Regions from separate parts of the Leisingera sp. JC11 genome, predicted to be linked through region 3. Evidence: riboswitches for the same ligand, from Rfam matches in the RefSeq annotation. Region 3 holds a riboswitch; each other region holds the start of a gene.

Region 1 (3,200 bases), on a different contig from region 3:
TGCGCGAGGCCGCGTCCATCTCCATCACGTCGACATGGCGGCCTTCCATGATCGCGGTGCAATGCTCGCATTTGCCGCACGGATCGGTGGTGGGGCCGCCCTGGCCGTCCTCGCCAACACAGTTCATCCCCTTGGCGATGATCCGTGCGGTGGTGGTCTTACCGGTGCCGCGGATGCCGGTCATGATGAAAGCCTGGGCGATGCGGTCGGCGGCAAAGGCGTTCTTCAGCGTCCGCACCATGGCGTCCTGGCCCACCAGATCGGCAAAGGTCTCGGGCCGGTATTTGCGGGCCAGAACCTGGTATTGGGATTGGCCGGTGTCTCCGGCGGTGCCGCTGGGAATGTCGTTCATGATGTCTCGTGCCGGATTCGGTTTGCGGGGCGCCCGCGTTCCGCGCAGGGTATTGAAGCGCAGCCCGTTCGTCCACCGCAGAAGGGCGCAAACCGCGGGATGCAAAAGCGCTTTGGGAATGCGCGGTTAGCGGCTAGGCTGGTGGTAAGGGGGAATTGCAGAAGCGCGGCGTCCAGGGAGGCGGTATGCGAACTGAAGACACCTCGAAGCCTGCGGTGCAGGAGACTGCGGCGCAGGCCGGCCTGACCATCCACGCGCTGTCAGCAGGCGGCGGCATCTTGGCGTTGTGCCGGCTGCCGGGCGGCGAGGGCGATTACCGCAGCGACCTGATCCAGATCTATCAATGGAAACCGGGGTTGGTGATCTCAATGACCACGGAGGCCGAGCACGCCGCCGCCGGGGTGCCGCGGCTGGGCGTTGATATCCAGAGCATGGCCTGCCGCTGGCTGCATCTGCCGGTGCCGGATTTCCAGGTGCCGCCGCCCAGTGTGAACGCGAAGTGGGCGGCGGCCAGCAAGTCGGCGCGGCAGGCGCTGGCGGGCGGCGGCCGGGTGCTGGTGCATTGCAAAGGCGGCTGCGGGCGGTCCGGCATGGCGGTGATGCGGCTGATGATCGAATGCGGCGAGGACCCGGCGCAGGCGCTGGCGCGGCTGCGCTCGGTGCGGCCCTGTGCGGTGGAGACTGACGAGCAGCTGGACTGGGCCTGCGACGGCAGCAAGGCCTGCTAAGCCGCAAAACAATCAATGAGAGCTTTTGCCTGGCCGAAGGACGGGGAGCGCCCGTTCCCTGCGGAACCGGTGCTGCGCTCTCCGTGATCTCAAACCCTTAAGCGGCTTCCTTACAACGCCAGCATCTGCTCGGCCTGCCGCGCGTCTTCCGTCTTCGGCAGCGCTTCCATCAGCGCGCAGGGGCGGGCGTTCAGGCTGGAGGCTGCAAAGCCGGTGCCGTCGCGGCTGAGGATCGCATCGGCAAAGCGGTCGAGCCCTTCGCGCGGGGCCTCTTCGCCGACACCGCAGAACAGACGGATCCGGTCATGGCTGGCCACGAACTGCGCCGGGCAGTTGCGCGGGCAGCCGTCCAGCGCGGTGGTGCCGGTGATCTCGAAATCCTCCTGGGTCAGCGGCTTGGCCTTGGTCATCGCCTCGGCCAGCTTGGCGATCATCCGCTCTGCCGCGGGGCAGGGTTTCCCCAGGTATTTGCAATCCGTTGCCGCATAGAAATGCGTCTTGTCCGTCCACATCATGTTTGCGCCCTCCGCGCGTGGTGCGGGGGTTTGGGGACAAGAGACCGGATGAGAAAGCGGGAGGCCCGCGGTGCCATCAGACCCTGTCCGGACACCCCGCCCGGGTTCGAGTTTCACTTCCGATGGCAGGTCTCCTGACTTGCGGGTCGATGCTTTCCCGATCCTTCCCGGCCTCTTAGGGGGCCAGTGGCTCTATCGGGGTCGCTCGCCGCTTACAGTTGCGGGGGCAGTCGCGGAATTGGCTTCGCCTGAAGGCGGCGCCGCACCGTGTTCCCTTTTCATCCCGGACACAAGATTCTGTGGCGCGGGAACCATCGCCACAAGCGGTAGCGGCTGGCCCCCCGAGTCGTCAATCGTTTTTCTGCGCTTGCACAGGCCCAGGCGCGGGCGTGTGCATCTGCAGGTGAAGCCCGCGGATCACATCCGAGTCGCGCCGCACCCGGGCCAGCTGCCAGCCGCCCTGCAGCAGGATATAGAAGTTCTCTGCGGCCGCGCGGGCCTCGCCTTCAGCCAGGCCGAGGCGCCGGGCATGGGCCGCGGTCCCGGTGATCCAGCCCTCGAACAGCTTGGCGGCGTGCTGGTGAAAACCCTCGTTCTCCGGCCCCTCAAACAGCGTGGCAGAGACCGGGCAGCCGCTCCATTTTCCCTGTTTGTCGAACAGTTTGGCCAGCTTGTAGCAGACCGTCTTGGCGCCTTCCTGGAAGGTGGGCGCAGGAGTGAAGGAAGCGTCGATCAGGGCCAGCATCTGCTCCGACGCCCAGTCTGCAGCGGCCAGGGCAAGGTCCGATTTGCCGTTCGGGAAATGGTGGTAGAGCGAGCCCTTGGGCGCCTCCGCCGCCGCCAGCAATTCCGCCAGGCCGGTGCCGCTGTAGCCCTTGTTGCGGAACAGGCCGGCAGCCGCGCGCAGCAGCCGCTCGCGGGTCGGGACGGGGCCGTCCGGGGTGGCAGAGGGTGTCGTCACGTCAGTCATGGCGGCAGGTTGACAGCATTAGACCGATTGGTCCAGAGGTGGAGTAGACCAATCGGTCTAGGAGGGTGCCATGCTCGACAGCCATGCAGAACACGCCGCGGATATCCGGGTGGAGAAACTGCGCTTTGCCGCGGGTGATGCGATGCTGGCCGGGCAGCTGTACCACCCGGTAGGACCGGCCAGGGCAGCGGTGGTGCTGAATGGCGCAACCGGGGTGCCGCAGGGCTATTACCGGCATTTCGCGCGCTGGCTGGCGGCGGAGCGGCAGATGGCCTGCCTGACCTACGACTACCGGGATTTCGGAGATTCGGCGCGTATGCACCCGCGCCGCTCACAGGCCACCATGGCCGAGTGGGCGCTGGCGGATCAGCCGGCCGCCCGGAAGGAAATGCAGCGGCACTATGCGGGCGTGCCGCTGCAGGTGATTGGCCATTCTCTGGGGGCGATGCTGATGCCCCTGCAGGATGGCCTTGAAGACGTCGCCCGCATGATCGTGGTTGCGGGCGGCTTGGTGCATCACCACGATCATCCCTGGCCCTACCGCGCGCTGGCGCTGGCCTTCTGGTTCGGCCATGTGCCGCCGCTGGTCCGCGCCTTGGGCTATCTGCCCGGGCGCGCGGTGGGGTTCGGGGCAG
Region 2 (3,200 bases), on a different contig from region 3:
ACGCTATGGCCTGATCTCGGCGGCCTTCGTGGTCTTCAACCTGGTGATCACCGATTTTGGCCTGCCCAAGGTGATCGGCGGCCAGTTCAACGTGCTGGCGGTGGACATCTACAAGCAGGTGATCGGCCAGCAGAACTTTGAAATGGGCGCGGTGGTCTCGGTGGTGCTGGTGATCCCGGCAATCCTCGCCTTTGCCATCGACAGAATGGTGCAGTCCAAGCAGGTGGCGCTGCTGTCGGCACGCTCGGTGCCTTATGAGCCGCAGCCGAACAAGAAGATGGACCGTATCTTCTTTGCCTATTGCACCCTGATCGGCATCTTCATCGCCGGGCTGCTGGTAGTCTGCCAGTTTGCGGCGCTGATCAAGTTCTGGCCTTACGACCTGAGCCTCAGCCTCAACAACTACCAGTTCGACAGGATGGATGGCGGTGGCTGGGGATCCTATGTGAACTCGATCAAGCTGGCGCTGATGACGGCTGTGGCTGGCACCGCGGTTGTGTTTTTCGGCGCCTATCTGGTGGAGAAGTCCAAGGGCTTCCGCACCGGGCGCGCCATCTTCCAGATGTTTGCGATGCTGCCGATGGCAATCCCCGGCATGGTGCTGGGGCTGGCGTATATCTTCTTTTTCAACAACCCCGCCAATCCGCTCAATGCGATCTACGGCACCATGGCGATCCTGGTGGTCTGCACCGTCACCCACTTCTACACGGTGTCGCATCTGACGGCTGTGACTGCATTGAAGCAGATGGACCGGGAGTTTGAATCCGTTGCCGCCTCGCTCAAGCAACCCACGATGAAGCTGTTTGCCCGCGTCACGGTGCCGGTCTGCCTGCCCGCGGTGCTGGACATCTCGATCTACCTGTTTGTCAACGCAATGACGACGGTGTCGGCGGTGGTGTTCCTCTATTCGCCCAAGACCACGCTGGCGTCGATTGCGGTGCTGAACATGGATGACGCAGGCGATATCGCCCCGGCAGCGGCGATGGGGATGATGATCTTCTACACTAACGCGCTGGCGCGGATCATCCACCTGCTGGCCTCCCGCGGCATCCTGCGCCGCACCCAGGCCTGGCGCAGCCGCTAACCGCGGTTTCCGCCGGGCAGCCTGAAGAGGCCGCCGTTGCCGCCGGCCCCATCGCGGCCGCAACGCAGGAGCTGAACGGCGGTGCCCAGGAGCCGGGCTGCTGACCGGGTCCGCAGCGGGGGCGCGGGAGGCGGCGGTGCCTTCCGCCGCAGTAAACTGGCGCAGTTCTCTCTTGGCTTCTGAAGGCCCCCGCAGCAGGCGGGGGCCGCACAGCCAGGATTGAAGTTTTCCGGAATCCGCTGAAGTTTTTCTTGCCGCAACGGAAGTGATGCGCTACGCGCGCTTTACCGGTCCCGCAAGGGCTAAGAGGGAATCCGCGGTGCCAGCCGGCGCCAAACGGAACTGCCCCCGCAACTGTAGGCGGCGAGTGCTGTGCCATGATGTCACTGGATCCACGCGGTCCGGGAAGACGGCGCAGGCAATGACCCGCCAGTCAGGAGACCTGCCGGTGAAAAACTGAAGCACACCGGACGGGGTTGTCCGGGGAGGTTGCCGGCAAGATGCGCCGCCGCTGTCCGGCGCCGCAAAATGGGGCCAGATACCCAGCCTTGCCGGTCAATGCCCTTTCACCCGTTCTCCGGTCATTGACATATGGAGATCGAAGATCATGTTCCTGCGTTCCGGCCTGATGGGCCTTTCCTTCCTTGCGGCCGCTCAGGCTGCTGCCGCCAGCGAGAGTTTTCCGCTGACCATTCAAAACTGCGGTGAGACCGTCACCTTCGAGGCGCCGGTTGCGTCTTCCGTGACCGTTGGCCAGGCCGCCACTGAAGTGCTGTATGCGCTGGGCCTGGGCGACAAGGTGCTGGGCACCTCGGTCTGGTTCAACGACGTGCTGCCCGAATATGCCGAGCTGAACGACAAGGTCGAACGCCTGGCCGACAACGACCCCAGCTTTGAAAGCGTGGTGGCCAAGCGCCCCGGCCTGGTGGCAGCCCAGTATGAATGGCATGTCGGCCCCGAAGGCGTGGTCGCCAAGCGGGAGCAGTTCCACGACCTCGGCATCCCGACCTATGTGATGCCCGCTGATTGCGTCGGCAAGGACAACACCACCGGCGGCGACGGCACCCGCACCCGGATGTTCACCACCGACAGCCTTTATCAGGGCATCGAGGAACTGGCCGCGATCTTCGGCGAGGCTGAGAAGGGCGCTGAGCTGGTTGCCGACTACAAGGCGCGCGAGGCTGCAGCTGTTGCCAAGGCACAGGAAGTTGCGCTGGAGGATGCTTCCGCCGTGTTCTGGTTCTCTTCGCCCGAAATGGAAAGCGATCCGTTCGTGGCCGGGCAGAAAGGCGCCCCGGGCTACATGATGCAGCAGCTGGGCCTGAAGAACGTCATCGAAACCGACGAGGAATGGCCGACCGTTGGCTGGGAAACCATCGCCAAGGCCAACCCGACGGTGATCGTGATTGCCCGCATGGACCGCCGCCGCTTTGCCGCTGACGACTACGAGAAGAAACTGGAGTTCCTGCGCACCGATCCGGTCGCCAGCCAGATGGACGCGGTGAAGAACGACCGTATCGTGGTGATGGATGCACAGGCGATGGACGCCACCATCCGCGCCATCCCGGCGCTGGAGGATCTGGCCGCTGAACTCAGCGCGATCGGCAACGGCGAATGAGCGCAGCCGCCGCAGTCGCATGGCAGGGCTTCCGGGGCGCTTGCCTGGCCCTGCCGGTGCTGGCCGCGGCGGTTCTGGCAGGCGCAATGATCGGGGAGACCGCGCTTGCGCCTGACCTTGTCCTGTCGGTTCTGGCCAACAAGCTGGCCGGGGCAGGCCTGCCGGTGGATCCGGTGGACCAGGGCATCATCTGGAGCTACCGGCTGCCGCGGGCGCTGGTGGCTGCGGCCTGCGGGGCGGCGCTGGCGGTCGCCGGGGTGGTGCTGCAGGCCTTGCTGCGCAATGCGCTGGCAGACCCCTATATCCTTGGCATTTCCGCCGGCGCCTCGACCGGGGCGGTGGCGGTCACCATTGCCGGCCTCGGCGGCGGCGCCCTGTCGCTGTCCTTCGGCGCCTTCAACGGGGCGCTGCTGGCGTTCGGCTTTGTCGCCATTCTGGCGCGGGCCGCCGGGGCAGGGGGCAACCGCGCCGCAGCGGCGCAGATCGTGCTGGCGGGCA
Region 3 (3,200 bases):
TGGTCAAAAACCTCTATCAGCAAGTCCGGCGCCATTTCACCATTGGAAAAGCCAACCTCGCCCTCAATGTCCGATCCCGAGGGAAACACAGCGGAAATCACGTTGTGCGCCAATGCCGGCAGCGGCGCCAGCAGGGCGAGGATCAAAACGCAGGAGCGGATCATGCCAAGCTTCCTTTCGTGTCACCAAACAGCTCGGGCTTGACCCGCCGGGCCAGGAAAATGGCGGCGCCGGTCAGCAGCGCTTCGATGACCATCACCGGGATGTGGGAAAAAAACACAAGCTTGGCTGCCAGGATAAATTCATCGCCTGACAGCATCAGAGAAACTGCGACAGCGAGGGTCGTGGCAGCAATCGCTGCGCCGCCGCCGATGCCGCCCCAGATCGCTCCCTGCAGGGGAGAGCCGCGCGCCACCAGCGGCCGGAACATCAGCCCAACGAGAACTGCAGGCAATGCGATATTGACGGCGTTAACACCCAGGACAGTCAGTCCGCCAAAGCCAAAGAACACCGCTTGCAGCAGCAGGCCGACAAACAGGGCCGGAAACGCGGCCCAGCCCAGGACAAGCCCCGCCAGCCCGTTCAGGATCAGGTGAACCGAACTGGGGCCGATCGGGACATGGATCAGCGAGGCCACAAAGAAACTGGCCGACAGAACCCCCGCCGCCGGAATTCGCTCCAGCGGCAGGCTGCGCAGACCCATCGCAATACCGCCGACGGCGGCAACCGCGCCGCCGATCACAACCGGGTTCGACAGTGCGCCGTCTACGATATGCATCGGTCTACTTTCACTTGAGCTCTTCAGCACGGATCCACAGCACAGCATCCTGGCTGAGTTCCTTGCCGTCGTGCTCGGTCGCCGGACCGGAACCCAAGGCCGCAAAGCCCCAGTAGCCTGCCTTCGGAATGCCGAAGGAGAACACGCCGTTCTGGTCGGCGATGGCAACAATCGCGCCGCCCGGCATTTCACCCACGGAGGGGCTGGTGGTGGAGAATTTCTCCAGGTCCGGTTCAGCCGCCATGAATTCGACTTCGATTTCGGCACCGGGAACCGGCTTGCCGTCTGCCAGAACCTGACCGGAGAAGGTGGAGCCGACGATCACGTTGTAGGGCTTGTTCAGCGGCAGGATCTCGGTGGCCAGGCCCACCGGCTGGTCCCAGTCGGTGGGCAGAGTATTCCGGTTCAGCACCACCTTGGAGATCTGCTGGATGTAAATGTCTTCGCTTTCCTCGTAATAGGGCGAGGGCACGGTCACCACGACATAGTCGCCGGAGCGTTTCACCGGCACGGACGCCTTGTAGGCCGAAGCTTCGTTCTCAGCACCCTTGAAGGTGGCGGGCTCCAGGCGGTCCGACAGGTCGGTCTTTTCGCCCTTGTGGATCATGAAGAATTCTTCCGGCGTGCCCATGTCCATGGCGTGGCCATTGGACATCGGATGCCAGAAGACCAGGCCCATCGGCACGTCGCCCGGCTTCTCGATCAGCGCGCTTTCGGTGTAGTTCAGCTGGAAATGCGCCGACGCGGCGGCCGGCAGGGAAACGGCCAGGGCTGCGGCCAGATAGTTCAGTTTCATTTCGTCCTCATTCGACGACGCAGGCACACCTGCAATCAGGAATGAACAACGGGGAGTAGCGGCACGGAAACGCCTGAACGGCACACGCGCCAGACGCGCACCCCGGCGTCCGGTGGAAAAGGGCAGAACCCCCGCAAGCGGAGCCTCAGTCCTCGCGTCCGGCAGGTCTCCTGACTCGCGGGTCCTGGTTCGGCTGGCCTTCCCGGGGATGTTCCCAGTGGCGTTTTCAGCGTCACTCACCGCTCACAGTTGCGGGGGCAGTCACGGATTTGGTCCCTTTTGGGTACGCCGCACCGTGTTCCCTATTTCTTCCGCTGCGCATTGAAACACTCGCGGAACCGGTCACCTTGGCTGAATGACAAAACGGAATTTCCGAGTCAAGAGAATCGTCTTCAGGACATCAGCGGGTTTGGCGTGGAAGATTTTGGCTGCGGCTGCGCTGCGCTGATCAACAGACGGGCATGTTTCGATCAAAGGATCAAGCAATGGCCGCTGCCTTTCGCAACTTGTTGAGTGCTTTATCAATCGTCATCACACAAAACATGGCAAAGCGGCTTTGGCGTTATGGATGCCAGCCCGGGACCATTTGTACTCAGGTGGCGAATTCTCCCGCTTGACAGAATGAGTTCAGTTTGCCTAAGTCCCGGCCATTCTGGTCCGGCTGGGAGACCACCCGGTTAAAAGGGAACACGGTGAGGTGTAGCCAACAGGCGCCGAATCCGTGACTGCCCCCGCAACTGTGAGCGGAGAGCAATGCTGCGATATGCCACTGCCCCGAGGGGCGGGAAGGCGCGGCAAAGCCTCGACCCGCGAGTCAGGAGACCTGCCAGGATGATCACCCTGTCCGGGTGCGGGGCGCGCCAAGGACAACGGACTTCCGTAGTGGTGGCAGTTTTCACCGTCTGCGGGGGCAATGCCTTCCAAAGACCCAAATTTTGAACGTGCTGCCCGGCATGGGCAGCCGCTTGGCCTGTGCTTGCTGCGCGGGCCGGGAGGAATGGAATATGCGCAAGGCAAGCCTGTCCCTGGCCGCGGCCCTGGCCGCCGCACCTGTAATCGCAACCGCCCAGGATGACGAGGTCACCGATCTGGGAGAGATCATCGTCTCCGGCGGCTTTACGCCGGTCGAGGCCCAGAAGTACGGCCGCTCAGCCACTGTCGTAACCAGCGAAGAAATCGAGAAACGCGGCATCACAACCGTTCAGGACGCGCTGCGTTCAGTGCCCGGCCTGATGGTGAGCGGCTCCGGCGACAGCTTTACCCAGGTCCGCATCCGCGGCGCAGAAGCCAATCACACGCTGATCCTGATCGACGGCGTCGAAGCCTCGGGCGGTGACAGCGAGTACATTCTGTCCGGCCTGGACACTGCCAATATCGAGCGGATCGAAGTCCTGCGCGGCCCGCAATCGGTGTTCTACGGCTCCAACGCTTCGGCCGGTGTGATCAACATCATCACCAAGTCCGGCGGCATCGGCACGGAATACGGCGGCAGCGTGGAAGCGGGGTCCGACGGCTACCGGGCCTCGGCCCGGGTTTCGTCGCGGACCGAACGCGGCGGTATCGCCTTCAGCTTCGCCCATGACAATGACGACGGCTATGACACCTCGGGCGATGGCGGTGAAGAAG

Evidence for each region. Region 3 has a riboswitch for cobalamin ahead of AB1A62_RS06810 (DUF4198 domain-containing protein). Riboswitches for the same ligand answer to the same signal wherever they lie in the genome.
Region 1: another riboswitch for cobalamin. It lies ahead of AB1A62_RS08885 (hypothetical protein); the one in region 3 lies ahead of AB1A62_RS06810 (DUF4198 domain-containing protein).
Region 2: another riboswitch for cobalamin. It lies ahead of AB1A62_RS00895 (ABC transporter substrate-binding protein); the one in region 3 lies ahead of AB1A62_RS06810 (DUF4198 domain-containing protein).

Annotation. Positions count from the first base shown of each region.
Region 1 is NZ_JBFCVS010000006.1:164,023-167,222, reverse strand. It holds gene AB1A62_RS08895 (DNA polymerase III subunit gamma/tau) at 1-352, opposite strand, end outside; gene AB1A62_RS08890 (protein-tyrosine phosphatase family protein) at 538-1,080, shown strand; gene AB1A62_RS08885 (hypothetical protein) at 1,191-1,595, opposite strand; cobalamin riboswitch at 1,702-1,926, opposite strand; gene AB1A62_RS08880 (TetR/AcrR family transcriptional regulator) at 1,945-2,565, opposite strand; gene AB1A62_RS08875 (alpha/beta hydrolase) at 2,636-3,200, shown strand, end outside.
Region 2 is NZ_JBFCVS010000001.1:181,103-184,302, reverse strand. It holds gene AB1A62_RS00900 (putative 2-aminoethylphosphonate ABC transporter permease subunit) at 1-1,084, shown strand, start outside; cobalamin riboswitch at 1,356-1,549, shown strand; gene AB1A62_RS00895 (ABC transporter substrate-binding protein) at 1,692-2,702, shown strand; gene AB1A62_RS00890 (iron ABC transporter permease) at 2,699-3,200, shown strand, end outside.
Region 3 is NZ_JBFCVS010000004.1:269,769-272,968, forward strand. It holds gene AB1A62_RS06800 (cobalt ABC transporter permease) at 1-164, opposite strand, end outside; gene cbiM (cobalt transporter CbiM) at 161-778, opposite strand; gene AB1A62_RS06810 (DUF4198 domain-containing protein) at 789-1,574, opposite strand; cobalamin riboswitch at 1,717-1,932, opposite strand; cobalamin riboswitch at 2,211-2,420, shown strand; gene AB1A62_RS06815 (TonB-dependent receptor plug domain-containing protein) at 2,579-3,200, shown strand, end outside.